DNA from 4 places in the Streptomyces sp. NPDC006435 genome. Region 2 is predicted to be linked to each of the others. Evidence: riboswitches for the same ligand, from Rfam matches in the RefSeq annotation. Region 2 holds a riboswitch; each other region holds the start of a gene.

What was found. Region 2 has a riboswitch for cyclic di-AMP ahead of ABZZ04_RS31780 (transglycosylase SLT domain-containing protein). Riboswitches for the same ligand answer to the same signal wherever they lie in the genome.
Positions count from the first base shown of each region.
Region 1: another riboswitch for cyclic di-AMP. It lies ahead of ABZZ04_RS17280 (M23 family metallopeptidase); the one in region 2 lies ahead of ABZZ04_RS31780 (transglycosylase SLT domain-containing protein).
Region 3: another riboswitch for cyclic di-AMP. It lies ahead of ABZZ04_RS06425 (transglycosylase family protein); the one in region 2 lies ahead of ABZZ04_RS31780 (transglycosylase SLT domain-containing protein).
Region 4: another riboswitch for cyclic di-AMP. It lies ahead of ABZZ04_RS13245 (NlpC/P60 family protein); the one in region 2 lies ahead of ABZZ04_RS31780 (transglycosylase SLT domain-containing protein).

Region 1 covers NZ_JBEXPY010000015.1:87,633-94,919, reverse strand. The annotation lists gene ABZZ04_RS17290 (pitrilysin family protein) at 203-1,570, shown strand; gene ABZZ04_RS17285 (pitrilysin family protein) at 1,594-2,976, shown strand; cyclic di-AMP (ydaO/yuaA leader) riboswitch at 3,212-3,376, shown strand; gene ABZZ04_RS17280 (M23 family metallopeptidase) at 3,390-4,211, shown strand; gene ABZZ04_RS17275 (GntR family transcriptional regulator) at 4,438-5,163, shown strand; gene ABZZ04_RS17270 (HPr family phosphocarrier protein) at 5,385-5,666, opposite strand; gene ABZZ04_RS17265 (GNAT family N-acetyltransferase) at 5,839-7,287, shown strand, end outside.
Region 2 covers NZ_JBEXPY010000045.1:8,001-15,287, forward strand. The annotation lists gene ABZZ04_RS31765 (APC family permease) at 1-618, opposite strand, end outside; gene ABZZ04_RS31770 (hypothetical protein) at 801-1,232, shown strand; gene ABZZ04_RS31775 (DUF305 domain-containing protein) at 1,333-2,004, shown strand; cyclic di-AMP (ydaO/yuaA leader) riboswitch at 2,393-2,579, shown strand; gene ABZZ04_RS31780 (transglycosylase SLT domain-containing protein) at 2,584-3,072, shown strand; gene ABZZ04_RS31785 (FAD-dependent monooxygenase) at 3,085-4,242, opposite strand; gene ABZZ04_RS31790 (TetR family transcriptional regulator C-terminal domain-containing protein) at 4,351-4,941, shown strand; gene ABZZ04_RS31795 (hypothetical protein) at 5,053-5,355, opposite strand; gene ABZZ04_RS31800 (APC family permease) at 5,707-7,104, shown strand; gene ABZZ04_RS31805 (NAD(+)/NADH kinase) at 7,232-7,287, shown strand, end outside.
Region 3 covers NZ_JBEXPY010000004.1:91,692-98,978, forward strand. The annotation lists gene eno (phosphopyruvate hydratase) at 1-88, opposite strand, end outside; gene ABZZ04_RS06425 (transglycosylase family protein) at 446-1,216, opposite strand; cyclic di-AMP (ydaO/yuaA leader) riboswitch at 1,220-1,391, opposite strand; gene ABZZ04_RS06430 (transglycosylase family protein) at 1,703-2,722, opposite strand; gene ABZZ04_RS06435 (cytochrome P450) at 2,828-4,213, opposite strand; gene ABZZ04_RS06440 (nucleoside triphosphate pyrophosphohydrolase) at 4,224-5,198, opposite strand; gene ABZZ04_RS06445 (SurA N-terminal domain-containing protein) at 5,286-5,936, opposite strand; gene ABZZ04_RS06450 (GtrA family protein) at 6,094-6,495, opposite strand; gene ABZZ04_RS06455 (glycosyltransferase family 2 protein) at 6,492-7,287, opposite strand, start outside.
Region 4 covers NZ_JBEXPY010000010.1:20,953-28,239, forward strand. The annotation lists gene ABZZ04_RS13220 (PspC domain-containing protein) at 1-761, shown strand, start outside; gene ABZZ04_RS13225 (response regulator transcription factor) at 745-1,440, shown strand; gene ABZZ04_RS13230 (GNAT family N-acetyltransferase) at 1,514-2,278, opposite strand; gene ABZZ04_RS13235 (NlpC/P60 family protein) at 2,401-3,465, opposite strand; gene ABZZ04_RS13240 (hypothetical protein) at 3,823-4,176, shown strand; gene ABZZ04_RS13245 (NlpC/P60 family protein) at 4,340-5,503, opposite strand; cyclic di-AMP (ydaO/yuaA leader) riboswitch at 5,502-5,671, opposite strand; gene pcrA (DNA helicase PcrA) at 5,938-7,287, shown strand, end outside.

The DNA.
Region 1 (7,287 bases), on a different contig from region 2:
GCCGCACTGACATCCCCGACCTCGACCCGGCCCAAAGGGCGTTCGGGGCGCCCGCCGACGGGGTTTCCCGCCCCTTCGCGCGGGGGGTGCGCCCCCCTTTCACGCGAACTTCCGCGGTACGGGAACTTCGCCAGGCACGTGTGCGCTTGCTTACAGTGGCAGGTCTTGCAGGAAATCCAGTATCGCGATCGAAGGGACGTACATGCCCATGGGTCACACGGCCACAGCTCAGGCCGGCTCCGGCGGCTTGACAGCGACCGAGCACCGCCTGGCCAACGGCCTGCGCGTGGTGCTCTCCGAGGACCATCTGACCCCGGTCGCCGCAGTCTGCCTCTGGTACGACGTCGGCTCGCGCCACGAGGTCAAGGGACGCACCGGCCTGGCTCACCTCTTCGAGCACCTGATGTTCCAGGGCTCCGGCCAGGTCAAGGGGAACGGTCACTTCGAGCTGGTGCAGGGGGCCGGCGGTTCGCTCAACGGGACCACCAGCTTCGAGCGCACCAACTACTTCGAGACCATGCCCGCCCACCAGCTGGAGCTGGCCCTCTGGCTCGAAGCCGACCGCATGGGCTCGCTGCTCGCCGCGCTCGACGAGGAGTCGATGGAGAACCAGCGGGACGTCGTCAAGAACGAGCGCCGCCAGCGTTACGACAACGTCCCCTACGGCACGGCGTTCGAGAAGCTGACCGCCCTGGCCTACCCCGAGGGCCACCCGTACCACCACACGCCGATCGGCTCGATGGCCGACCTGGACGCCGCGACCCTGGAGGACGCGCGCACCTTCTTCCGTACGTACTACGCGCCCAACAACGCGGTGCTCTCGGTCGTCGGCGACATCGACCCCGAGCAGACCCTCGCCTGGATCGAGAAGTACTTCGGTTCCATCCCGTCCCACGACGGCAAGCAGCCGCCGCGCGACGGCACGCTCCCCGGGATCATCGGTGAGCAGCTGCGCGAGGAAGTGCGCGAGGAGGTTCCGGCGCGCGCGCTGATGGCCGCCTACCGGCTGCCGCACGACGGCACCCGGGAGTGCGACGCTGCGGACCTCGCGCTGACCGTGCTCGGCGGCGGCGAGTCGTCGCGGCTGTACAACCGCCTCGTCCGCCGCGACCGCACGGCCGTGGCGGCCGGGTTCGGGCTGCTGCGACTGGCCGGAGCGCCCTCGCTCGGCTGGCTGGACGTCAAGATGTCCGGCGGGGTCGAGGTGCCGGAGGTCGAGACCGCGGTCGACGAGGAGCTCGCCCGGTTCGCCGCCGAGGGCCCCACGCCCGAGGAAATGGAGCGGGCGCAGGCCCAGTTGGAGCGCGAGTGGCTGGACCGGCTCGGCACGGTCGCGGGCCGCGCGGACGAACTGTGCCGCTTCGCCGTGCTGTTCGGCGACCCGCAGCTCGCCCTGACCGCCGTGCAGCGGGTGCTCGACGTGACCGCGGAGGAGGTCCGGGCCGCGGCCAGGGCCCAGCTGCGCCCCGACAACCGGGCGGTGCTGGTCTACGAGCCGGTCGAGTCGGCCGAGCCCGCCGACGAGACCGACGCCGACGACACCGACGCGCACGAAGGAGCGGGCAAGTGACCGACGCCGCGACTGGAGTTTCGATGCAGTACCACCCGCAGCCGGCCCCCGGTGCGGCCCGGCCCTGGGCCTTCCCCGCCCCGGAGCGGGGTTCCCTGCCCAACGGTCTGACGGTGCTGCGCTGCCACCGCCCCGGCCAGCAGGTCGTCGCGGTGGAGGTCTTCATCGACGCCCCGCTGGACGCCGAGCCCGAGGGCTTCGACGGCGTGGCCACGATCATGTCGAGGGCGCTCTCCGAGGGCACGGACAAGCACACCGCGGAGGAGTTCGCCGCTGAGCTGGAGCGCTGCGGCGCCACTCTCGACACCCATGCCGACCACCCCGGCGTCCGGGTCTCCCTGGAGGTCCCGGCCTCCCGGCTCGCCAAGGCCCTGTCACTGGTCGCCGAGGCTCTCCGGGCGCCCGCCTTCCCGGACGGCGAGATCGAGCGGCTGGTGCGCAACCGGCTCGACGAGATCCCGCACGAGCAGGCCAACCCGGCCAGGCGCGCGGCCAAGCAGCTCTCCAAGGAACTGTTCCCGGCCACGGCGCGGATGTCGCGCCCGCGCCAGGGCACCGAGGAGACGGTGGAGCGGATCGACTCGGCGGCGGTGCGCGCGTTCTTCGACGCCCACATCAGGCCGTCCGCCGCGACCGCCGTGGTCGTCGGCGACCTCACCGGCATCGACCTGGACGCCCTGCTCGCCGACACGCTCGGCGACTGGTCGGGCGAGCCCGCCGTGCGCCGGACCGCCCCGCCGATCACCGCCGACGACACCGGACGGGTGGTGATCGTCGACCGTCCGGGCGCGGTGCAGACGCAGCTGCTGATCGGCCGGATCGGCGCCGACCGGCACGACAGCGTGTGGCCGGCCCAGACGCTCGGCACGTACTGCCTGGGCGGCACGCTCACCTCCCGGCTGGACCGGGTGCTGCGCGAGGAGAAGGGCTACACCTACGGTGTGCGGGCCTTCGCCCAGGTGCTGCGGTCGTCGGCCCCGGACTCCGAGTCGGGCGCGACCGGTGCCTCGATGATCGCCATCAGCGGTTCCGTGGACACGGAGTCCACCGAGCCGGCGCTCAAGGACCTGTGGACGGTCCTGCGGACCCTGGCGGCGGAGGGCCTGACCGACGAGGAGCGCGAGACGGCCGTGCAGAACCTCGTGGGCGTGGCGCCCCTGAAGTTCGAGACGGCGGCCTCCGTCGCGAGCACCCTCGCCGACCAGGTCGAGCAGCACCTCGCCGACGACTACCAGGCACAGCTGTACGCCAGGCTCGCGGAGACCGGCACGGTCGAGGCGACCGCGGCGGTCGTCAACGCGTTCCCGGAGGACCGGCTGGTCACGATCCTCGTCGGTGACGCGGCGCGGATCGCGGAGCCGGTCCGCACCCTGGGCATCGGAGAGGTCTCGGTGGTCTCCGGCTGACGAGCGGCCCCGCCGGAAGGCGAAAGGCCAGATATTCGCATAACCGGACAAAGGGAGGTTCACGGTGAGAGGGATTTCGCCGTGAACCTCCCTTTTGTTCCCCCTTGTGGGGGAGGTTGCCTGTCTGCCCTGTGGGATGCGCTACAAAACGGCCTGTCCGTTTGGTGAATGAAAGCGACCCCGCTTAGCGTCGGCTCGGCTGTCCGCCACTCGTATGCCGCAACCGCGACGTACCGGGCAGTCATCGCCGAGTCCCCGTACGGCGCGAGCCAGGGGAGCCGGGGACCCATGAAGTCCCTGGGGTGAATCGGACGCCCGAGTCGTGACGGCCGGGGCGTCCGTAGGAGACCTTCCTGCTCCGAACCCGTCAGCTAACCCGGTAGGCGAGAAGGAAGGAAAGGACCAGCCACTTCATGGCGCTCATCCGTGCCACCGGGAAGCACCGTGCCCCGAGCCGTCTGACGCGCGGGAGCGCGAAGGCCGTCGGCGTCGCGACCCTGGCCACCACCGGAGTCATCGGCGGCCTGGCCTCCCCGGCCCTCGCCGCGGGCTCCGACGCCCCCGCCACGAGCGGGGCCGGTCTGAACCAGGTCATCGCCATCGACGCGACCCTCGCCGACCGGATCGACGCCCAGGCCGACGCACAGCAGCACCAGGCCGACGCCGCGGCGAAGGCGAAGGCGGAGGCAAGGAAGAAGGCGGAGGCCGAGAAGAAGGCCGAAGCCAGGAAGAAGGCCGCGGCGAAGGCCAGGGCCGAGGCGAAGCGCGCGGCCGAGGAGCGTGCCGAGGAGGCGCGTGCCGCCCGGTCCGCCGAGCGTGCCCGGCTGGGCGCCTTCCGGCTGCCGGTCGCCGGTTCGTACGTCAGCACCGGCTACAAGTCCAGCGGCTCGCTCTGGTCCTCGGGCAGCCACTCGGGCATCGACTTCCACGCCGCGTCCGGCAGCTCCGTCGTCGCCGTCGGCGCCGGTACGGTCGTCGAGGCCGGGTGGGGCGGCGCGTACGGCAACAACGTCGTGCTCCGGATGACGGACGGGACGTACACGCAGTACGGCCACCTCTCCTCGATCGGCGTCTCCGTCGGCCAGAGCGTCGCCGCGGGCCAGCAGATCGGCCTCTCCGGCTCGACCGGCAACTCCACCGGGCCCCACCTCCACTTCGAGGCCCGCACGACCCCGGAGTACGGCTCCGACGTGAACCCCGTCGCGTACCTGCGCGCCCACGGCGTCGACGTCTGACCCGCACACCCCTCCACGCCCTTCCGATGGCCCCGGCAGTCCGCCGGGGCCATCGGCGCGTCCGCCCGGCGCCCCCGGCGCGGGCACCCGTCCGCCGAACCGCCCCGCGGCCAAAAGATATTCATGAATTTCCGTCCGGCATCGGAAATACGGTCGCATTGCAATAGAGTCACGGGGCAGGTGTCGGCCGGCCGCGGTGTGCGGGGATTGAGGCGGAGGTTCGGACATGCGCATTCCGGCGCATTCGGTATGCACGGCAATTCGTGACGACATCGTCTCGGGCGTCTTCGAGCGGGGCAGCCGGCTCACCGAGGAGTTGCTGGCGCGCCGGTACGGAGTTTCCCGGGTCCCGGTGAGGGAGGCCCTGCGGACCCTGGAGTCGGAGGGCTTCGTGGTCACCCGCCGTCACGCGGGTGCCTGCGTCGCCGAACCCACCGAGCTGGAGGCCGCCGATCTGCTGGAGGTCCGGATGCTGCTGGAGCCGCTGGGTGTCGCACGCGCCGCCCGGCGCCGCACCGAGGCGCACCTCAAGGTGCTGCGCGGCCTGGTCAGGCTCGGCCGGGACCGGGCCGGGCGGGGCGAGGGGGAGGACCTGCGCCCGCTGGACGGCTGGTTCCACGAGACGCTGGTGCAGGCGTCGGGCAGCCCCGGTCTGACCGCCCTGCTCACTCAGCTCCGGTACAAGATCGCCTGGATGTACACGGTCGAGCCGCCCGCCCGGCCGATGGACTCCTGGGCCGAGCGCGGGGCCATCGTGGACGCGGTGGCGCGCCGCGACGCGGACCGGGCCAGGGCGCTGGCCGTCCAGCACGTCGAACGGACCGCGGCCGCGCACCGGCTGCGCCGGTCCGACCGGCCGGGGGACCGCACGGCCCGTCGGCCCGCCGCCCCGCGCACCGGCCGGGTGAGAACCTCGCAACATTCCGTAAACACCACGGGTGCACGGTATTAACAATCACGCCGTATACAAAGGGGTGAAGCGTGATTCCGGGGAAAGTGGGCCCCTTTCCGTGGTAATTTCGTCGGCCCGAATTCACCTGCCTCGATCCCACAGGTCTTGATTCCATGGACCGGGTCCACTCGGGTCGCTCCGCGTGATTTCGGCCGGAGTGAGGAAAGCAAAAGAGCCGCGGCTCCGGTTCAGGGTGCCGCGGCTCTCTCGCAGAAAATGTTTCAGACGGTCTCCGGAAGCTCCTCGAGCCCCTCGGCGACCAGCTTCGCCAGGCGGTCCAGGGCGACCTCGGCGTTGTCGGCCTCGGACGCGAGCACGATCTCCTCGCCCCCCTGTGCGCCGAGGCCGAGCACCGCGAGCATGGAGGCGGCGTTCACCGGGTTGCCGTCGGCCCTGGCGATCGTCACGGGGACGCCGGAAGCCGTGGCGGCACGGACGAAGATGGAAGCGGGGCGGGCGTGCAGGCCCTCGGCCCAACCGACGTTGACGCGGCGCTCAGCCATGGTTCTGCCCTTCATGGATCAACAGTTGTCTAGACCATTCTCTCACGCGGCGCGCGGTGCTCCGACCGGGCCGGAACGTGCCCACGACGCCCGCGACAGCGCCGATCGGCCCCCTCAGCCTGCCCCGGCCCCGAGCCCCACGCGACTGCTGGCGGCGCCGTAGTCTTTGCCCATGCAGCCCGCGCCGGAGCAGAGTCCGCATCACGCCTATCCCGACCACTGGGAAGCCGACGTGGTGCTCCGCGACGGGGGAACCGCACGGATCAGGCCCATCACCACGGATGACGCCGAACGGCTGGTCAGCTTCTACGAGCACGTCTCCGACGAGTCGAAGTACTACCGGTTCTTCGCCCCGTACCCCCGCCTGTCCGACCGGGACGTGCACCGCTTCACCCATCACGACTACGTCGACCGGGTGGGACTCGCCGTCACGGTCGGCGGCGAGTTCATCGCGACCGTCCGCTACGACCGGATCGACGAGCGGGGCAGGCCCGCCTCCGCTCCCGCCGACGAGGCCGAGGTCGCCTTCCTCGTCCAGGACGCGCACCAGGGCCGGGGGGTGGCCTCGGCCCTCCTCGAACACATCGCGGCCGTCGCCCGCGAGCGCGGCATCCGGCGCTTCGCCGCCGAGGTGCTGCCCGCCAACACCAAGATGATCAAGGTGTTCCGGGACGCCGGGTACACCCAGCAGCGCAGCTTCGAGGACGGCTCCGTCCACCTCACCCTGGACCTCGAACCGACCGCCGAGTCCCTCGCCGTCCAGCGCGGCCGCGAGCACCGCGCCGAGGCCCGGTCCGTGCAGCGCCTGCTGGCCCCGGGCTCCGTCGCCGTCATCGGCGTCGGCCGGACCCCCGGCGGGGTCGGCCGCACGGTGCTGCGCAACCTCCTCGGGGCCGGCTTCACCGGTCGCACGTACGCCGTGAACCACGCCTTCGCCGAGGGCCGGGACACGGTCGACGGCGTCCCGGCCCACCGCTCGATCGGCGAGATCGGGGAGCCGGTCGACCTCGCGGTCGTGGCCGTGCCCGCCGACCGGGTCCCCGAAGCCGTCGAGGACTGCGGCGAGCACGGCGTCCAGGGCCTGGTCGTCCTCTCCGCCGGATACGCCGAATGGGGCGCCGAGGGCAGGGAACGGCAGCGGGAACTGGTCCGCCAGGCCCGCTCGTACGGCATGCGGATCATCGGCCCGAACGCCTTCGGCCTCATCAACAACGCCGAAACCGTCCGGCTGAACGCCTCCCTGGCCCCCGAGCCGCCCGCCCCCGGACGCATCGGGCTCTTCACCCAGTCCGGAGCGATCGGCATCGCCCTGCTCTCCGGGCTGTACCGGCGCGGCGCGGGCCTGTCCACCTTCATCTCCGCGGGCAACCGCGCCGACATCTCGGGCAACGACTTCCTGCAGTACTGGTACGAGGACCCGAACACCGACGTCGCCCTGCTGTACCTCGAATCGATCGGCAACCCCCGCAAGTTCACCCGCCTCGCACGGCGCACCGCGGCCGTGAAGCCGGTGGTCGTGGTCAAGGGCGCCCGGCACAGCGGCTCCACCCCACCCGGCCACGCGGTGCCGGTCAGCCGGATTCCGGACGCGACGGTCTCGGCGCTCATGCGGCAGGCGGGC
Region 2 (7,287 bases):
GGCGATCCGCGCGTAGCCCGCGAACGCGAAGAACAGCAGGCCGGCCGCCTGGAGCACACCCCCGACCGTGGCGTCCGCACCGACGGCCAGGCGCCCGGCGTCCGCGGTGCCGCCGCCGAGCCCAACGGCGACCACCGCCGCGAGAACGGCGAGGACGAAGGCGACGACCACCCGGGTCAGCCGGGCGGACCTGTGCACGCCGACGCAGTTGAGGGCGGTCAGCGCCACCACCGCGGCGACGGCCACCAGGTGCTCCCGGCCGGGCCACACGTAGGAGCCGACGACCAGTGACATCGCCGCGCAGGAAGCCGTCTTGCCGATGACGAAGCCCCAGCCGGCGAGGTGGCCCCAGAAGTCGCCGAGGCGCTCCCTCCCGTACACGTAGGTGCCGCCGGACTCCGGGTGGCGGGCGGCCAGCCGCGCGGAGGACGTCGCGTTGCAGTAGGCCACCACCGCAGCCAGGCCCAGGCCGATCAGCAGGCCCGAACCCGCCGCGCCCGCGGCGGGCGCCGGCGCGACGAAGACACCCGCCCCGATCATCGATCCCAGGCCGATCACCACGGCGTCGAACACGCCCAGACGGCGTCTCAACCCGCCTGTTCCCGCCGATGCGTTCATCGCTCCACTTCCTGCCGGCCGCCCCGTGCGGGAGGTCCGCGGACGGCGGGGGCGCCCGATCCGGGGGCACGGTAGCCGAGCAAGGTGTCCGGCAGGGGGTGCGGTGGGACGGACAAACCCGGTGGGGGTATCGTCGGGGCTCGTACCGCAGGACCCGTACGACCGAGGAGTTCGAGGCAGCCGTGGATCGCGGAACGACGCGCGCACCGGGAGTGTCCCGGCTGCTCGTGCTGTGCGCCGTCCTGTGCGGACTGTTCCTCATGCACGGTGCCCCGGTCGGCGCGGCCGGGGGCTGCCACGACGCGATGACGACGGCCCCGGAGCCGTCCGGGCCGCTGCCCGCCGCGCCCATGGAGATGGCCGGCCACGCCGCCGCGCAGCACGGGGAGGTTCCCGTCCGGGCGGCCGAGGGCCTGCCCTCGGCGAGTGGCGAGTCGTGCGTGTTCACCCAGGCCCGTGACCGGGTGCTGCCGCTGCTCCTCGCGCTGGGCCTGGTGGTCCTGGCGGCCCGGGGTGTTGCCGGGCGCCGGGCGGCCGTGCGCGGGCCGGAGCGACGGGGGCCGCCGTTCGGCGGCAGGGACCTGCTGCTCCAGGTGTGCGTCGCGCGGACGTGACGGGGCCGCCGGTTCCGGCCCGCCGCGGCCGGACCGGTCGGACGACCCCAACCGTTCCGCGTGCCACCGACGTGGCGCGTACACCTGGAAAGAACCCAGCATGCGCGTTTCCCTGCCCACCGCTGTCCGCCGCCGTCGCGCACTCGCGACCGCCGGTACCGTCGCCGCCCTCGCCCTGGCGCTCACGGCGTGCGGCTCCTCCGACGACACGAAGTCCAACGGCTCGTCCATGCCCGGCATGAACCACGGCTCCGGCAGCGCCTCCGCACCGGCCGCCGGGGGCGGTGCGTTCAACGACGCGGACGTGAAGTTCGCGCAGGAGATGATCCCGCACCACCAGCAGGCCATCGAGATGGCGAAGCTGGCCGACGGCCGCGCCGCCGACGCCGAGATCAAGAAGCTGGCCACCGCGATCGAGCAGGCCCAGGACCCCGAGATCAACACGATGAAGGGCTGGCTGAAGTCGTGGGGCAAGCCGCTGCCGGAAGCCCCGATGGGTGACATGCCCGGAATGGATCACGGCTCGGACGGTGCGGGAATGCCCGGGATGATGTCCGACAAGGACATGGGCGACCTGAAGGCCGCCAAGGGCAAGGACTTCGACAAGAAGTTCGCCCAGCTCATGATCGCCCACCACCAGGGCGCGGTCACCATGGCCGAGGACGAGCAGAAGAAGGGCGACAACGCCGAGGCGAAGAAGCTCGCCGAGGCCGTCGTGACGGCCCAGACCGCCGAGATCGAGCAGATGAACAAGATCCTCGGAAGGCTCTGATCCCGACATGAGTGCGGGCCTGCCCGGCGGGCCCGCACTCCCCGGATTCCTCATCCGGGGAATCCGGGCGAGGAATCCAGGCGAGGGGCACGTGATCCCGCGGGCGTTCTGCTCTATTTCACCCGCCGGACCACAAGAGGGCATCTGCACCTTTTGCCCTTATTCGATGGCATTTGAAATGCGCCTTTTGTGACCACGTGGCGCGCATCACGCCCGATGCCCGTGATGTCATCCCGGGTGGGCCGGTTCCCTTTTCCTGCAAGGGAATGCTGTCGCCCGATGTGAAGTGCGTTACTGAATTATCGGCAATTCGATCTTGTGAATGAATTGCGTGCGGAATTCGGGGTCTTGTTCCTTTCGGTGTTTCTCGCCTACGGTCACCGTCAATCCGGACGGAACGCCGAATCCTGCCGCTGTCCGGCAATCCGACTCACTCGTGCACGGCAGGAACGGGGGACCCAGGCAAGCTGCCGATCCGGTATCCGGAACGGCTCGGGGTGAAGCCGCATTCGTGTGCGGCCGGGCATCTCCAGCCCGAACCCGACAGCTCACCTCGTAGGCGACGGAGAGGAATTCACCATGCTCGCAAAGGGTGCGTACCGTCGTCGCAGGCCCGTCCCGCCGGTCCGGGGTCTCATCGCCGTGGGCACGGGCGTGGCCGCCCTCGTGCTCCCGCTGGCCGTCGCCGGAACGGCGTCGGCGACACCGGCGCAGTCCGCCGTCGTCGCCGCACAGCCCGTGGCGTACACGAACGATCTGGACGGCTGGATCAAGGAGTCGCTGGCCATCATGGCCCAGCACGGCATTCCCGGCAGCTACGAGGGCATCCACCGCAACATCATGCGCGAGTCCTCCGGCAACCCCCGGGCCATCAACAACTGGGACTCCAACGCCGCCGCCGGCACGCCCTCCAAGGGGCTTCTCCAGGTCATCGACCCCACGTTCCGCGCCTACCACGTGCCCGGTACGTCGATGGACAGCTACGACCCGGTCGCCAACATCACGGCGGCGTGCAACTACGCCGCCGCCAGGTACGGGTCCATCGACAACGTCAACGGGGCCTACTGACACACCGCGTGGTCAGTCCGGTCGCGGGGGCGCCCAGTCGGCGTGCCGCAGTACGGCGCGGACGGTGACCCGCGACGGCGCCAGCCGCAGCGCCGCGTCGCGCAGCGCGATCGCTGCGGGATGCGACAGCTGCTGCCCCATCCGGCCCGCCCGACGAGCCGCCCTCGCGACCGACTGGCTGCGGGGGCGGCGCTCGGCGTCGTAGCGGCGGAGCGCCGACTCGACGGAGGGCCCGGCGCGGAGCGCGGCGGCCAGCGACACCGCGTCCTCCAAAGCCTGGCAGGCGCCCTGGCCGAGGTTCGGGGTCATCGCGTGGGCGGCGTCGCCGAGGAGGGCGACCCGCCCGACCGCGTAGGAGGGCAGCGGGGTGACCAGCTCGTTGACGTCGTGGTGCAGCACGGCGCCGGGCCGGGTCGCCGCCAGCAGGGCCGGAATGGGGTCGTGCCAGTCGCCGAACCGGCGGCGGACCTCGGCGAGCGGGTCCGGATGACGCACCCCGGCGGGTGAGTTGAACACCGCGTGCCACTCGGCCCGGCCGTCCGCGAACACGATGTGACCGAACTCGGCCCCCCGGCCCCAGGTCAGCTCGAAGTCGGTGTTCAGCTCCACCGGTGACTCCGTGATGGCGCGCAGCACCGTCGAACCGCTGTGGACCGGGCCGGGGTGCTCGGGGAAGAGCTGCGCGCGCAACCGGCTGTTCACTCCGTCGGCGGCCACGACCAGCTCCGCTTCGAGAACGGTGCCGCTCGCGGCGAGCCGTATCCGGGAGGCGTCGGAGCGGTCGACGGAGGTCACCTCGGCCCCGGTGACCAGGGACCCGGCGGGCAGCGCCGCGCGCAGCAGCCGGTGCAGCACGGCCCGGGGGATGCCCACGATCGGGGTGCCCAGTTCGCGCTCCAGGGCCGCCCCGTCCATGCGCGCCAGCAGGCGTCCGTCCGGGGTCCGGGTGCCGCCGGTGTACTGGGGGCGGGCGGCCGCGCGCACCTCGGCCCCGACACCGAGGGCGTCCAGCGCGCGGATGCCGTTCGCGTGCAGGGAGATGCCCGCGCCCGCGTCGTCCGGTCCGGCGCCGCGCTCGACGATGGTCGTCTCCCAGCCGGCGCGGCGCAGCCCGATCGCGGCGGCCAGTCCGCCGATGCCCCCGCCGACCACCACCGCGCTGCCGCCCATGCAGGCCCCTCCTTCGTCCCGTACCGTCACGTCCCCGGTCTTCTACAGCTGTAGAAGGAGGGTACTACCCCGTTTCTACAGGTGTAGAAACGGGTGTAGAAAGAGGGGATGAGTACCGATCGACGCACCGTTCTCGCCGACGCGGCCATCGAGGTGCTGGCCGACGAGGGGATGCGCGGACTGACCCACCGGGCCGTGGACCGGGCGGCAGGTCTGCCCCCGGGCACCACCTCGGCCTACTTCCGCACCCGCCGGGCCCTGCTCACCGGGCTCGTCCGGCGGCTCGTCGAACGGGACCAGGCGGAGCTGCGGGAGGCGGGGGAGCGGGCCCCGGTGCCGCGGACCCCCGGCGAACTCGCGGACGGGCTCGCCGCGTTCGTCGCGGAACGGCTCACCGGTGAGGGGCGTCGGCGGTCGCTCGCCCGCTATGCGTGCGTGGTCGAGAGCGTGTGCCATCCGGAACTGCGCGAGATCCTCGTACCGCGCCGGAACGCGGCACGGGAGATCGTGCGGGAGTTCCTGGACGCACGGGGTGTGGCGGACGCCGAGGGGCGCACCCTCACCCTGCTGGCCTGCGTGGACGGGCTGGTCTTCGACCGGCTGGTGAACGGTGGCGACGTGCCGGGGGACGAGATCGCGGGCCTGGTCGCCGCGGCGCTGCGGGAGCCCGGAGCGGTCGGTGAATCCCCGGCTTCGTGAAACCGCCGACCCCGTGAGTCCCCGGCTTCGTGAAACCGTCGGCACCGTGCGGCGCGGTCGGGTCGGCGCGTCCGTCCGGGAGTGGTGTGCCCGCGGGCGGCTCCAAAGGCGCTACGCGGCCGGTCCCGGTTCCCTGTTCGGTGACGCGGGGACGGTCGCCGCCCCGCCCTCCCGGACCGCCCGCACCGCCGTCTCGTGCAGGTGTCTGCTGTCCTCCTCCGAACAGCACGGCACGGGGCTTCCCGACATGGTGAACCAGTCGATCGCGCCGGTGTACTGCACGGTGATCTGGGCCGTGTCGTCCGCCCAGGTGGTATGCACGGTCAGGTCCCCGGACAGGACGCCGATCTCGTCCGTGAGCACGCCGCCGTGCCCGGAGAACACACTGCGAGTCGTCCATGACGCCCAAGCCATGACTCAAGGCTGGCACCAAGACGGCCGATGCGCGACCCGCGACCGCCGGGCCCCTCGTTCCCGGCCCGCCCCACCGGGCCTTCCGGCATGCGGATACGGGCGAAACATTCCTCCCGGGACGGCTGCGGTTCCCGTACCCGCCGATCCCCGGAGAGGGAAGCGCTGTTAGCGCAAAAACGTCGAATCAGCATCCATGGACAACGAATTCCGAAGGTGAACAGCTCTTGACCTACGGAACTCGTCGGGATTGCATGTCGCGCTGGGAGCGCCGAAACCACTCATCACGTCCTCGTCTGGAGGCGATACCGCTCCCGCGCTCGAATCACCATCACTGTTGATCGGAACCGCACGATGACCGACACGCTCAGCGCTCCCCAGGCGCTCGCCCCAGCGACCGGCCCCACTCCACAGAAGCTCAAGCGTTCCATCGGCGTCGTGGGCGGAACACTGCTCACGCTCTCCTGCGTGACGCCCGCCTCGACCCTCTTCGTGGTCGTGCCGGACCTGTTCTCCAGCCTCGGCACGTACACCGCCCTCACCATCGCCATCGGCTCGCTGCTCTGTATCGCGGTCGCCTTCTGCTACTCGGAGCTCGGCACCCTCATCCCGAGCGCCGGCGGCGAGTACGCCATGGTGTCGACGATGGCGGGACGGCTGGCCGGATGGCTGGTCTTCGTGCTCTCGCTGCTGGTCGTGATGATCGTGCCCCCGGTCATCGCCATGGGGACGGCCGACTACCTCGCGCCCGTCGTGCACATCCCCGCCCCCGTCGCGGGCGCCGGAGTCATGCTCCTCGCCACCCTCGCCGGCCTCCTGGACCTGCGTGCCAACGCGTGGATCACCGGGATCTTCCTCGTCCTCGAAGTGATCGCGGCGGCCGTCGTCGCCGTGCTCGGCTTCGCGCACTCCGAGCGCGGCGCCTCCGCGCTGGTGCACGGATCGGTCGCCCAGCCGGACGGCGGCACGTCGAACGTCACGGCCATGATGGTGATCTCCGGGCTCGCGATCGCCCTCTTCATCACCCAGGGCTTCTCCACGGCCGTCTACCTCTCCGAGGAGCTGGAGAACCCGCGGCGCAACGTCGCGCGCACCGTGCTCGCCACCCTCGCCATCTCCACGGCCGTCATCCTCGTCCCCGTCATCGCCATCACCCTGGGCGCACCGGACCTGGAGGCGCTGACCTCCGGCGACCTCAACACCATGGTCGCCGCCTGGTCCAACTCGGCCGTCGGCACCTTCGTCAGCCTCTGCGTCGCCCTCGCCATCATCAACGCGGGCATCGTGATGGTCATCCAGAACTCGCGGGTGCTGTTCGCCTCCGCCCGCGACAAGGCCTGGCCCGCGCCGGTCAACCACGCCCTGTCCCGGCTCGGCCGGTTCGGCTCCCCCTGGGTCGCGACCCTGATCGTCGGTGTGCCCGGCGCGGCCCTGTGCTTCGTCAACCTGGACACCCTGTACGGCGTCACCGGCGTCTCCGTCACCGCCATGTACCTGCTGGTCGCCGTCGCGGCCCTGCTCTGCCGCCGGGGCGCGCACCGCGAGGCACCGGCCTGGCGCATGCCGCTGTGGCCCGCGGTCCCCGTGCTGCTGATCGTCGTGCTCGCGTACATCCTGACCCAGCAGGAGACCGAGTACCTGCTGTGGACCGGCGGCATCACCGCGGTCGCCACGCTCTACTGGGCGTTCTACCTGCGGCCCCGCAAGGAGACCCACTGGACGGTCAGCATCCCGGAGGACGCGCGGGCCTGACCCTCCCCGGACGCGTTCCGCGCGATGCCCGGCCCGTCGGCGAGCAGTCCCCGCCGACGGGCGGGCATCCCCCCGATGCCCGCACAGTGGGACGAGGACGTCGTCGGAACACGGGAGTCGTGGCGGGATGAGTGTCGAGCGGGTCGGAGTCGTCGTTCACCAGGGCCGTCCCGAGGCCGTCGT
Region 3 (7,287 bases), on a different contig from region 2:
CGTCGTCGAGGCCGACCTCGACCTCGACCGTGGGGTTTCCGCGGGAGTCGAGGATTTCCCGGGCTACGACGACGTCGATGGACGGCACGAGGCATCTCCTTCTGGGATATGACGCTGGTTGTGCAGGGTCGCTTTGGCCTTGCGACAAGAGCCTAACCGGCCCGGCCCGATCAGCCCGACGACCGCCCGTCCCCTGGGACGAAAAAGGACCCGGGGGCGGACAATGCGGGATGAAAGACCAGATTTTTACCGGCTGGTAACTACAGGAGTTGAACAGTCCCTCCCCTTTTACGGGCACCCCTCCCCCTTACGGGGAGGAGGACTCCGGCGGCGGGGGCCCGCCCGTGAGGGCCGGGGCCGTCCGCGCGGCGGGAAGGCGGAAACCCCGGCCCGCGCGTACGGAGGGTCGCGCGGGCCGGGGCCGCCGGGGAGGAGAGGGTCCCGGCTACTTCGTCAGGTGCAGCTGCTGACCCGGGTAGATCAGGTCGGCGTTCTCGACGATGTCCTTGTTCAGCTCGAACAGCTTCTGCCAGCCGCCCTCGACGTCCTGGTCGGCGGCGATCTTGCTCAGCGAGTCGCCGGTGACGACCTTGTACTCGCCGTCGCCCTTCTTGACCTTCTTGCCGGTCGGGGTGGTGACGGTCTTCTTGGCCTCGGCCCGCGGGGCGGCGGAGCGCTCGGAGCGGGAGGCGGCGGGGGCCTCGGTGCGCTCCTGCTTCGGCTGGGCCTGGCGGGTCGGCTGCGACTGCTGCTTCGGGGCGGCCGGGGTGCTCTGCTGCTGGGTGGAGCCGGACTTCTCGGTGGAGCCGGAGGAGCCGGTGTCGACGCCCGGGTCGACGCCGTCGTTGGTCAGGCCGCCGGCACCGGCGCAGGCCCAGGCACCCGGGCCCTGCAAGTCGAGGAGGCGCTCGGCGGTGGCGATCTGCTGGGCCTTGGTGGCCAGGTCGGCGCGGGGGGCGTACTGCAGACCACCGGCGGCGGCCCAGCTGGACTGGGAGAACTGCAGGCCACCGTAGTAGCCGTTGCCGGTGTTGATCGACCAGTTGCCACCGGACTCGCACTGGGCGACGGCGTCCCAGGTGGCGACGGAGGCGGCGGAGGCGCTGGTCGCACCCATCAGGGGGGCGGCGACGGCGGCACCGGTGACACCGGCGAGCGTGGCGATGCGGACGGCCTTGGACGGGCGGCGGTGCTTGCCCTTGCTGGAAAACAGCATGGAACTTCTCCTCACCGACGCCTACGAGGTGAGCTGTCGGGTTCGGGCCAAGTGAGTTGCCCGGTCGCACGTCCTAGCACGCGACTTCACCCCAAGCCGGTCCTGATGCGTCCTTCGACGATCGGGGCCGGCGCCTACCTGGGTCCCCCGCTCCTGCCTACGGCGCTTTACGCGTCTGTTCCCTCCGACCGACGGCAGGATTCGGCGTGACGGTCGACGGGGCCCGCGGTGCGAGCGGTTCCGACCGTAAACATACGCAACCCCCACATTCAAAGATGGACACATCGGACAATAAGCCCTTACTTGCATCTGAGGATCTGTTGTTTCCGCAGGTCGGACCCGATGTGCGGGGGTTCCCGGCGCGCGACACGCCAGTTGACGCAAAGAGACCCATGTCTCACTTACGCATAAGTGGACATAGGCCCCTGAACTGCCCCGGTTTCGGGGTCTTTTTCAGCCGGTTGTCAGGCCGCTCTCACTCGGCTCTCACTCGGCCCTCACATCGAGGTCGAGCCGCTGGCCGGGAAGGATGAGGTCCGGGTCGGAGCCGACCTCGGCCCTGTTCGCCTCGTACAGCGCGGCCCACCCACCAGGGACCTTCTGCTCGTCGGCGATGGCCCAGAGGTTGTCACCGGGGCGGACGGTGTACGGGTCGGCGGCGACCGGGGCATCCGTGTCGCGCGCGCCGTCACCGCCGCGGGAGGCGTGACGGCCCGACTCGCGGCCCTCGTCGGCGCCGGCCCCGCGGCCGTTCTCGACGGCCGGGGCGCCGCGATGCTTGCCGCCCTGACCGCTGGACGATTCAGGTGAACCGGACGGGACGGACTTCCCGGGCGTGTCGGCAGGGTCCTCCGTGGAGCCCTCCGCGGAGCCCTCCGCGGGCGGGGTCGTGGGGGTTGTGGACGAGGGATCCGGCGACGGCGTGACCGTCCCCGACGGCTCGTCGGCGCCGCCCGGTCCGGACGAACCGTCCTCGCCGTCCACCGCACCCGCGCCGTCCGTGTCGCCCGTGGCGCCGTCCGACGGGCCGGCCTCGTCGGCCGGGGTCTTCGACGGCTTCCCGGTGGACTTGCCGTCCTGCCCCGGGTCGACGGAGGGCGCGGTCCCCGGGTCGACGCCGGGCAGCGTCCCGTCCGTCGCGAGGCCGGAGATGACCGCACAGCTGGGCCACGCCTGCGGCCCCTGGTCCTCCAGGACCTTCTGGGCCACGGCAATCTGCTGCGCCCGGCTGGCGAGGTCGGCGCGCTCGGCGTACGACTCGCCGCCGTACGCCTTCCAGGTCTCCGGCGAGAGCTGGAGCCCGCCGTAGGAGCCGTTGCCGAAGTCGGCGCTCCATGTGCCGCCGCTCTCGCACTCGGCCACCCGGTCCCAGGTCGTGGCGTCGGCCGCGTGCGCACCGGACGCGCCGAGCAGCGGGATGGCGATGGCGGACCCGGTCACGCCCGCGGCGACGACGATGGCGGGTGCCTGACGGGGGCGACGGTGTTTGCCGTTCGCGGAGCCCATGGGGTTGCCTTCCGTGTAGCTGACGTGTGACTGGTGGGTCGAACGGTGAACCTAGCTGGACTCGAACGGGAGTCACAAGTCGATGCAGCGCGGATCACGTAAAAGTCACAGAGTTGACGAGGCGTCACTTCCGGGCCGCCCGGACTCCGGCGTGAACTCCACCGGGAGGGTGCGCAGTCCGCGCATGATGAGCCCGCCACGCCACCGCAAATCACCGGATTCCACCGCGAGCCGCAGGTCGGGAAGGCGTCTCAGCAGCGTGGTGAGCGCGGTCCGGCCCTCCAGCCGGGCGAGCGGCGCGCCCAGGCAGTAGTGGATGCCGTGCCCGTACCCGAGGTGCTGATTGTCACGCCGCGCGAGGTCCAGGGTGTCGGGGTCCGTGAAGCGTTCCGGGTCGCGGTCGGCGGCGGCGAGCACCACGAGCACGGGATCCCCGGCCGCGATGTCCTGACCGCCGAGCGTCAGCGGCTCGGTGGCGAACCGCCAGGTCGCCAGCTCGACCGGACCGTCGTACCGCAGCAGCTCCTCGATCCCGGTCTCCAGCAGCCCGCCCCCGTCCGTGTCGACGGAGTGCTGGAGCAGGGCGCGCTGCTCCGGGTCGCGCAGCAGGGAGTGGACGCCGTTTCCGATGAGGTTGACCGTCGTCTCGAACCCGGCGAAGAGCAGGATGAAGGCCATCGCCGCGGCCTCGTTCTCGGTGAGGTGCTCGCCATGGTCGCTGGCCCGGATCAGCCCCGAGATCAGGTCCTCCCCCGGGTTCTCGCGCTTGCGGTGGATCAGCTCGGCGAGGTAGCCGCGCATCTTCTTCACCGATCTGGCCACCCCGCCGCGCGGGCCGCCGCCGTGGCGGATCATCATCCCCGCCCAGTCCCGGAAGTCGTCCTGGTCCTCGGGCGGCACGCCCAGCAGGTCGCAGATCGCGTAGATGGGGAGCGGGAAGGCGAAGTCGTGGATGAGGTCCGCCTTGCCCTCCTCGGCGAAGCGGTCGATGAGGCGGTCCGTCAGCTCCTGCACCCGCGGCGCGAACTCGGCGACCCGGCGCGGGGTGAACGCCTTGGAGACGAGGCGGCGCAGCCGGGTGTGGTCGGGCGGGTCGATGTTCAGCAGATGCGTCATCAGCTCCGCCTTGCGCTCCCCGGGGATGCCCGTCTTCCCCTTGGCGTGCGCCGGTTCGGCGTGGTGCGCGGGGTTCTTGGAGAGCCGGGTGTCGGCGAGCGCCTGCCGGGCGTCCGCGTACCGGGTGACGAGCCAGGCCTCGACGCCGCTGGGCAGCGCGGTCCGGTGCACGGGGCTGTGCTCGCGCAGCCAGGCGTAGGCCGGGTACGGGTCGGTGGCGAACTCCCAGGTGAAGAGCTCGGGCGCGGCGGGACGGACACCGGACCCGCCGACGGGGCAACCGTCGGCGGGCGGGACGGCGGACGAGGTCGCGAAACGGTCCGCGGGCCGGTCCGCGGGCTGATCGGTGGGGCGGTCGGCGGGGCTGTGGTTCACGCCCCCGACGTTATCCGTTGCCCTCCGCGGCCCTGATGGCGTCCCGGTAGGCGCGGCCCGCGGCCCGCAGCGCGGCCTCGGGGTCGATGCCGTCCCGCTCGGCCCGTACGGCGAGGGCGAGGAGTTCGTAGCCGATGCCGTCGCCGGTGGGCGGGGCCACGTCGAGCCCGGCGGTACGGACCCGGCCGGCCAGTTTCGCCGCGAGCGCCAGCCCCGGCTGGCCGAGCGGCACCCCGTCGGTGACCGACTCGCGCTGCTTCTCGACGGCCTTGGTCCGCAGCCAGTGCGCGTGCACGTCCTCCGGGGTCTCGGCCGTCTCGTCGCCGAAGACGTGCGGGTGGCGGTGGATCAGCTTCTCGACGAGGGTCGCGGCCACGTCGTCCACGGAGAACGGCTCCGCTCCGTCCCCCGGGCGGCCTTCCTCGGCGATCCGCGCGTGGAAGACCACCTGGAGCAGGACGTCCCCCAGCTCCTCGCGCAGTTCGTCGCGGTCGCCGTCCTCGATCGCCTCCACCAGCTCGTACGCCTCCTCGATGGCGTACTTGGCGAGGCCCTCATGGGTCTTGCGCGAGGTCCAGGGGCACTCGATCCGGATCCGGTCCATGATCTGGACCAGGTCGAGGAACCGGGCGCCCGGCAGGTCGTACGAGCCGGGCAGCAGCTCCAGGTCCGGCATCCGCACCCGGCCCGAACCCGCGAGCCGGGCGAGCCCGTCGGTCAGCGGCCCGGAGCCCTCGCCGCCCGCGAGGACTACGACGCTCCGGCCGCCCGCGCAGGCGTCGACGAGCTCCTGCGCGGCGGGCTCGGCGTGCTCGACGGCGACACCCGCCTCGCGCAGGTACGGCAGCTGCGGGTGCTCCCGCTCCGCGCAGAGCACCCGGTCGGCGGCGTGCAGCGCCTGCCAGGCGGGCCAGGACAGCAGTCCGGGCGCGACGCGGTGGCTGGCGGTGAGCAGGACGATACGGCCGGGATCTTCAGCGTTCACCGTTCGAATCTACTCCGATCGGGCCGATGACCGGGCCGGTGGCCGCCTGCCCCCGACCACTGGCCCCCGACCGTCGGTCCCGGGCCGTCAGGCCCCGGCCGCCACGCCCTCGGGCTTGGTGACCTGGCTGATCCACGGGGCCTTGTAGCCGGCGAGCTGGGTCTGCTTGTCGTCCCAGGTGCCGTAGCGCGGGTTGACGTCGACCCGCAGCGCCTTCGACGCCTTGCTGAGCGCCTCGCCGACGACCTGCTGCCCGGCGGGCTGCTGGATGTCGACGCCGAGCGACGCGGCCAGCTTCGTCAGCTGGACCTGCTCGCGGAAGACGGCGTCGATCTGGCCCGGGGCGACCCAGCTCTGCCGGAGCATCACCGTGCGCAGCCGGGTCTCTCCCCCGGACTGGGCCGCCGCCGCCTTGCGCAGCTGCTGGATCTCGTTGCGGTTGACGGTGACGCCGGCGTCCTTCGCGGCCCGGTCCAGGACCTTGTCGAAGATGATGCCGTGCAGCTTGGCCCGGCTGAGCTGGCCGGACTTGTCGATGAGGTCGGAGGCGTCCTGCGCGCCGCGCTGGGCGTCGCGCACGGCCGCCACCTGGCCCTGCAGCGCGGACACCTCGATCCGGTCCCCGCCGACGACGGCGGCGGCGCCCGGGTGGGTCTCGCCGCCGCAGGCGGTCAGGAGTGGGGCGCCGGCGAGGAGGGCGGCGGAGACGGTGAGCGCGGTGCGGCGGCGGCGGTGCAAAGGAACCTCCCGGGGAGACTTTGTGCATCAGTGCACAAGACCTTGCGGTGATCGATGTTAGGCAGTGGAGGTGGCTGGGGCCACCGATTCGACCAACGATTCGCAAGGAGTTGGGGATGTGGGCCCGTGCGGCGCCGTCCGGGCCCGGCGGCCCGGTTCAGGGCACGCGCCGGGGAACGGGCTCCCCGGTGTCCGGTCGCAGCATGATCGTGCGCGAGACGACGAAGGTGATCGGGATGGCCGCCACCGCCGCGACCAGCGGCGCGTACCGGTCGTCGAACCCGGCGAGGTCCACCAGCAGATAGACGCCGCCGGTCGTGATGACGAAGTTGGCGACGTTGGTGAGCGGGAAGAGCAGGAACTTCCGCCAGGTGGGGCGGGTCCGGTAGGTGAACCAGGAGTTCAGGAAGAAGGAGCCGGTCATGCTCAGCAGGAACGCCGCCACATGGGCGGCGATGTACGGCAGAGCGTTCAGCAGCAGGAGGTAGCAGCCGTAGTACGTGCCGGTGTTCACCACTCCCACGAGGGCGAACCGGGCCATCTGTGCCGGAACCGTCATCGGCGTACGAACTCCTGGGGTTCCCGTTTCCGTCGCGGCGCCGCCGTGGTGTTCGTGGCCTTGACCAGGAAGTGCGGGCGCCTCTTCACCTCGTAGTAGATGCGGCCGACGTACTCGCCGACCACTCCGAGCATCACCATCTGGACTCCGGCGAGCGCGGTGACCACGACGAGAAGCGTGACATACCCGGGCGTCTCCACCCCCTTCACCAGCGCGACACCGACGATCCACGCCGCATAGGCGAGGGCCACGGACAGCAGCAGCATGCCCAGGTAGAGCGCCGCGCGCAGCGGCTTGTTGTTGAAGGAGAGCAGCCCGTCGAGCCCGTAGTTGAGGAGCTTGCCGAAGGTCCAGGCGGAGCGCCCCTGCTCCCGGACGGCGTTCTCGTAGCTGAAGGTCGTCGTGCGGAACCCCACCCAGGCGAAGAGGCCCTTGGAGAAGCGGTTGTACTCGGTGAGCTCCAGCACCGCGTCGACGGTGCGGCGGGACAGCAGCCGGAAGTCCCCGACGCCGTCGACCAGTTCCACGTCCACCAGGCGGTTGATCAGCCAGTAGTAGGCGCGGGCCGTGACGGTGCGGGTGACGCGGTCGCCCGTGCGGGTGCGGCGGGCGATCACCTGGTCGTGGCCCCGCTCGTGCTCGTCGAGCATCCGGCCCACCAGCTCGGGCGGGTGCTGGAGGTCGGCGTCCATGATGACGACGGCGTCGCCCTCGGCGTGCCGGAGACCGGCCAGCATGGCGGCCTCCTTGCCGAAGTTCCGGCTGAAGGAGACGTAGCGGACCCTCGGGTCG
Region 4 (7,287 bases), on a different contig from region 2:
CGCTGGTCGGCCTCGGACTGGCCGTCTTCATGGTGGTGCGCGGCTCCGCCGCCCAGCTCGGCAACGTCCTGACGGCGGCGATAGCGGTACTCACCGGCATCGCGCTGCTGGCCGGCCCCTACCTCGTGCGCATGACCCAGGACCTGTCCGAGGAGCGCACCATGCGCATCCGGGCCCAGGAACGCGCCGAGGTCGCCGCCCACGTCCACGACTCGGTGCTGCACACCCTCACCCTGATCCAGCGCAACGCGGAGGACGCCGGAGAGGTCCGCAGGCTCGCCCGCGCCCAGGAACGCGAACTGCGCAACTGGCTGTACAACCCCGAGGGCACCGGCAAGGACGAGGACGACGAACCCGAGACCCTCGCCGAGGCCGTCAAGCGCGCCGCCGCCGAGGTCGAGGACAAGCACGGCGTCCCGCTGGAGGTGGTCGTCGTCGGCGACTGCCCGCTGGACGAGAAGCTGGCCGCACAGATGCAGGCCGCGCGCGAGGCGATGGTCAACGCGGCCAAGTACGGTGGCGAGGGCGGCGCAGTGCAGGTGTACGCCGAGGTCGAGGGCCGCACGGTCTTCGTGTCGGTGCGCGACCGGGGGCCGGGATTCGACCTGGACTCCGTACCGGGGGACAGAATGGGCGTACGAGAATCGATCATCGGCCGGATGCAGCGCAACGGCGGCACGGCACGGCTGCGTTCGGTGCCCGACGGGGGCACGGAGGTCGAGCTGGAGATGGAGAGGGCGAGCGATGACCAGGACCACTGAACCGGGCGGGGACCCGGAACGCCGGGTACGGGTCGTGCTCGTCGACGACCACCGGATGTTCCGCACCGGCGTCCAGGCCGAGATCGGCCGCACCGAGGAGACCGGCGTCGAGGTCGTCGGCGAGGCCGCGGACGTCGACCAGGCGGTCACCGTCATCACGGCGACGCGCCCCGAGGTCGTCCTCCTCGACGTGCACCTGCCCGGGGGCGGCGGCGTCGAGGTGCTGCGCCGCTGCGCGCCGCTGATGGGCGCGGCGGAGAACCCGGTGCGGTTCCTGGCGCTGTCCGTCTCGGACGCCGCCGAGGACGTCATCGGTGTCATCCGGGGCGGCGCCCGCGGCTACGTCACCAAGACGATCACCGGCACCGACCTGATCGACTCGGTCTTCCGGGTCCAGGAGGGCGACGCGGTGTTCTCGCCCCGGCTGGCCGGCTTCGTCCTCGACGCCTTCGCCTCCACGGACGCGCCGCCGGTCGACGAGGACCTGGACCGGCTGACCCAGCGCGAGCGCGAGGTGCTGCGGCTGATCGCCCGCGGCTACGCGTACAAGGAGATCGCCAAGCAGCTGTTCATCTCGGTGAAGACGGTCGAGTCGCACGTCTCGGCGGTGCTGCGCAAGCTCCAGCTGTCGAACCGGCACGAGCTGACCCGGTGGGCCACGGCCCGACGGCTGGTCTGAGCCGCCGGGCCGCAGGCCCCGTCAGGCCGCCTGGTCAGGCTTCCTGGCCGGGAAGCTTCGCCGGGAAGTTTCGTCAGGCTGCCGGGTCGAGCGAGATGTTCAGCTTCTCGCCGATCCGGCGGTAGCCGATGCCCGCGTAGATCCGCTCCACGTCGGCGTCGCCCGGCTCCAGCCAGACCACCCGGCAGCCGCGTTCGAAGGCGGTCGCGGTGAGGTGGGCGGAGAGCGCGGCGCCGATGCCCCGGCGCCGGAAGTCCTCGGCGACGGCGAGTCCGGCCAGTTCGGTGAGGCCGTCGACGGGGACCGAGCAGCCGCCCGCGCCCGCCGGCGTGCCGTCGACGGTGGCGAGGGCCGCGACCCCGCCGCCCTCGACCGCCGTGCGCAGCCACCGTTCCGTGCCGTCCTCGGGCTCGCCCGTCCCGCCGTACCCGTGGTGCTGGACGAGCGCGGCGGCGGCGAACTCCGCGTCGGTGGCCGGTTCGGCGATCGCGAGGGCCTCCACCGGCTTCGGGGAGCGCAGGTCGCCGGGGGCGCAGGCCATGATCGGGGCCCGGTTCTCGACGGTGAACCCGGCGGCGAGCAGCGCGGGTTCGACCGCGGGCGCCCAGCCGGTCAGGAACTCCAGCCGCGGCAGCCGGTCGTGCTCGCGGAACGCCGTGATCAGGGCGTCGAGTTCGCCGGGCGTCGGTTCGGCGTCCTGGTCGGGTATGGCGTAATTGGCGTACTTGATGGACCAGTCGGGGTTGTACCGCACGGTGAACGGCCCGACCCGGAGATGGTCGGGGGAGCGCAGGGCGAGGGTGCGGGCATGGGTCTGGACATCGACGTCCATGGGCATGTGTGGGTGTCCTCGGGCCGGTTGGTCGGTGGCGGGTCGCTCCCGGCGGCGGGCCGACCCGGTGACGGTCCGACCCGGGCGCGGTCGCTTGACGGCGCCCGCTCCGGATCGGAATCGGGAGCCTATGCCACGCGCGTCGCCCCGGCGAAGGGCATTTGGTCGATCGGCGCGATCCGGACCGTCGATCCGGTGCGCGGCGCGTGGATCATCTGCCCGTTGCCGATGTACAGCCCGACGTGGCTGATCCCGGAGTAGAAGAACACCAGGTCGCCCGGGGCGAGTTGGGAGCGCGGGACGCGCTGTCCGGCGTTGATCTGGGTGTACGTGGTCCGGGGGAGGGAGACCCCGGCGGAGCGCCAGGCGGCCTGGGTGAGCCCGGAGCAGTCGAACGAGGAGGGGCCGGTCGAGCCCCAGACGTACGGCTTGCCGATCGCCCCGTAGGCGAACGCGACGGCCGCGGCGGCGCGGGCGTTCGGGGCCCGGACGGGGCCGCGCGCGGTGGCGCGGTCGGCCCGGGCGGCGGTGTCCGTACCGCCGGACCCGCCGTGGCCGGACGACTCCTCGTACGCGGCGCGCTCGGGCGGGGTCAGCCGGGCGAGGAGCCGCTGCGCGTCGGCCAGCTTGGCCCTGATCGTGGCCCGCTGCTTCTTCAGCTCGGCCTGTCGGGCGGCCAGCACGGTCAGCTTCCCGTCGGCCCGCGAGCGCACCTCGGCGATCCGGGCGACCTGCTTGCGGACCCGGTCGATCGCGGCGGCCCGGCGGTCGCCGACCCGGTCCACGAACGCCGCGCGCTCCAGGTACTGGTCGGGGTCGGAGGAGAGCGCCAACTGCACGGACGGGCTGATGCCGCCGGCGCGGTACTGCGCGGCGGCGTACGAGCCCAGCTCGTCGCGCGCGGTGTTGAGGCGCTCGGTGCGGCGGGCGGCCTCGTCGCGCAGGGCGTTCAGTTCCTTGGTCGCGGCGGTCGCCTTCTCCTTCGCGCCGTTGTACTTCTCGGTGGCGACCTCCGCGTCGTGGTACAGCCGGTTCACCTCGGCCTTGACCTGGGCGGGGGTGAGGTCGGGGTCGGCGTGGGCCGATCCCGGCAGCACGACGGCGGTGGCGGCGCCGGTGAGGGCGAGACCGGCCGCGGTGCGGGCAGCAGAGCCGGAGAACGGGCGCTGCTTGGGTTTTCGATGCGCTGCCACGAGGGCGTGCGTCCTTCCTGATGACTGCCCGTCGGGGACTACCGACGGGCCCACCGACGGACCGGCGACGGGGCGCCACGGGGGAGCGGCCCGCCGCCGGACCGCCCGGCGGGGCGACCGGTGCGCCGTCCGCGGACGGAGCGGCGATGGAGCCGGTCACCTCGTCAGGGACGCTAGACCCGGGGCACGGGCAGGAGTCGTAATGACGCTTATTGTCTTAATTTGGCGCGGCGATGTCGTCGAGTGATCGAGAAAAATGCACCAGAGTGAGGCATTGGGTACAGACACGAGTGAAGCAGCCGGGAAGTCGCACCTGCCTGCAGGGTGGTGATATGGGCGGGGCTAGGCTGCGGCCTCATGGACGTACTCATTCATGTCTTCGTCGCCCTGCACATCATCGGCATCGCCTCGCTGCTGGGTGGTTTCCTGACCCAGATGAAGGCGATGGGCGCGGGCACGGCCCGGTTCGTGCCGGCGATGCTGCACGGTGCGCTGACCATGCTGGTCACCGGCGTCGCGCTGGTCGGGCTGAACGAGGCCGACGGCGGCCACGTGAACAACATCAAGATCGGGGTCAAGACGCTGATCCTGGTCGCCATCCTCGCGCTCGTCTACGTCAAGCGGGACGAGGAGACGGTCGACAAGGGTGCCTTCGCGGCGGTCGGCGGCCTGACGCTCGCCAACATCTTCATCGCCACGCTCTGGACCTGAGCCGGCCCTGAACCTGCCCGGCCCCGGGCCCGCCCGGGGGCCCTGAGTTCGCACGGCCCCGGGCCCGGTCGCTGCCCCGCCGCACTGGGCGGGGGCCCCGGTGTGCCGGACGGGCTCGGAGCGGCGAGCCCGTCCGGCGGCCGGAGGCCGGGCGGTACGGCCGCTACGCCGGGCGCACGCTGCCGTAGATCGGCATGTAGTAGATCGACTCCTCGCGCACGTCGGCCCCGGGCTTCGGCGCGTGGATCATCATCCCGTCGCCCTTGTAGATGCCGACGTGGCTGATGTCGTCGTAGAAGAAGACGAGGTCGCCCGGCCGCAGGTCCGCCGTGGCGACCCGGGTGCCGACCTTCACCTGGTCCCAGGTGGTGCGCGGGAGGTCGACGCCCGCCGCCTTCCACGCCGCCTGGGTGAGCCCGGAGCAGTCGTACGAGTCCGGGCCGGTCGCGCCCCAGACGTACGGCTTGCCTATCTGGGCCCTGGCGAAGGCGAGCACCTTGTCCGTCCTGCTGGTGGCGTCGCTGTCCGAGCCGGTCCCGGTGCCCGTACCTGTACCCGTACCGCTGCCGGAACCCGCCTCCTTCGCGGCCTCCTCGGCCTTGCGGTCCGCCTCTGCCTTGGCGGCGGCCTGCTGCTTCGCCAGCTCCTCGGCCTTGCGCCCGGCCTCCGCCTCCTTCTCCCGCTCCAGCGCCGCGAGCCGCGCCTTCTCCTCGGCGGTCAGCTTCGACAGCAGCGTGCGCGCCTCGCCCAGCTTCTTCTGGACGTCCTGCTTGCTGGTGCGCAGCGTGGCCTGGGTCGTCGTCAGGGTCTCCAGGCTCCGTACCGCCTCGGAGCGCTTCTTCGCCGCCCTGGCCTGCTGGGCCTGGAAGTCGGTGACCGCCTTCTGCTGCCGGCTGGTCATCCGGTCCATCAGCCGGCTCTGGTCGAAGTACGCCTGCGGGTCGTCGGCCAGGAAGAAGGTGGCGGTCGGCGCGATGGAGCCGTTGCGGTACTGCGCGGCGGCGTAGGCGCCGAGCGTCCGGCGCGCTTCGTTGAGCTCGTCGGCGCGCTCGGCCACGTCGTCCAGCAGGGCCCGGACCTTGGCGCGCTGGGCGGTGGAGGCCTCCTTGGCCAGGTTGTACTTCTGGGTCGCGGTGCCCGCCTGCCGGTAGAGGTCGTCGACCTTCTTCTGGACGTCCTCGATGCCGGGCTTCGGGTCGGGCGCGGCCGTGGCGCTCTGCGTGGAGAGCAGGGTCACGGACGCCAGCGCCGCCGTGGTGAGCCCGACGGCCGGTGCGTTGCTGAACGTCCGGGGGCGCGGTTTGCGGTGCGATGCCAAGTCGGGCATCTCCTTCCGTGGACCGCCTGCCGGGTTAGCTGTCGGGTTCGGGCGGAACGGAAGGTTGCCCTACGGTCCGTTCAGTGGGGGATGAGGACCGATTCACCCCGGTGCTGCCTGTTGGGTCCCCGGCTCCGAACGCCCGCGAGGGCAGTCCGGATTCGGCGCGGGCGCCCGCTCGGCGTGGTTCGCCGCAAAGGGGGTACGGGCGGCCCGGTCGTGCACGCTAGCCAACCGGTGTGCCGCTGGGAAGGTCGATGTTCGATATGCCCGATACATTTTCGTGACCTGGGTGGCGGGGGCGGCCGGGGGCCGGAACCCCTCACGCGGTGTGCGCACCCGCTCCCGGTGCGTGTCCGGTGTGTGTCCGGCGTGCGGGTGCCGGGGGGCGGTTGGGCAAGGGCCCGCCGGGTGTCTGTGCGGCGGCTTAGACTCGACAAGCGATGAGCAGCCTCTTTGACGACAGTTTCCTGGCCGGCCTCCAGCACTCGGAGGAAGAGCCCCCGCCGCCCCCCGAGGACGCCGCACCCGAAGAGGTGCCGGAGGGGCTCTTCGGGGACGTGTTCGACGGGCCGCCGCAGCCCAGGGACGCGTACTACCGCGACGGTGCCCCCCGCCCCGTCATCGACCCCGCGGCGCTCCTCGACGGGCTGAACACCGAGCAGCGCGCCGCCGTCGTGCACGCGGGCTCCCCGCTGCTCATCGTCGCCGGGGCCGGCTCCGGGAAGACCCGGGTGCTGACCCACCGGATCGCCCACCTCCTGGCCGAGCGCGGGGTGCACCCCGGCCAGATCCTGGCGATCACCTTCACCAACAAGGCCGCGGGCGAGATGAAGGAGCGCGTCGAGCAGCTCGTCGGACCGCGCGCCAACGCCATGTGGGTCATGACTTTCCACAGCGCGTGCGTGCGCATCCTGCGCCGCGAGTCGAAGAAGCTCGGCTTCACCTCGTCGTTCTCGATCTACGACGCGGCCGACTCCAAGCGGCTGATGGCGCTGGTCTGCCGCGATCTCGACCTGGACCCGAAGCGCTTCCCGCCGAAGTCGTTCACGGCCAAGGTCTCCAACCTGAAGAACGAGCTGATCGACGAGGAGACCTTCGCCGGCCAGGCAGCCGACGGTTTCGAGAAGACGCTCGCCCAGGCGTACACGATGTACCAGTCCCGGCTGCGCGAGGCCAACGCGCTGGACTTCGACGACATCATCATGACGACGGTCCACCTGCTCCAGGCGTTCCCCGACGTCGCCGAGCACTACCGCCGCCGCTTCCGGCACGTCCTGGTCGACGAGTACCAGGACACCAACCACGCCCAGTACACCCTCGTGCGGGAACTGGTCGGGCCGACGGGCGAGAACGACGCCCCGGCCGAGCTGTGCGTCGTGGGCGACGCCGACCAGTCGATCTACGCCTTCCGCGGCGCGACCATCCGCAACATCCTCCAGTTCGAGGAGGACTACCCGGACGCGACCACGATCCTCCTGGAGCAGAACTACCGCTCCACGCAGACGATCCTGTCCGCCGCCAACGCGGTCATCGAACGCAACGAGAGCCGCCGTCCCAAGAACCTGTGGACGAACGCCGGTACGGGTGCCCGGATCACCGGCTACGTCGCCGACACCGAGCACGACGAGGCGCAGTTCGTCGCGGACGAGATCGACCGGCTCACCGACGCGGGCGACGCCAAAGCCGGTGACGTCGCGATCTTCTACCGCACGAACGCCCAGTCCCGTGTCTTCGAGGAGATCTTCATCCGCGTCGGCCTGCCCTACAAGGTCGTCGGCGGCGTGCGCTTC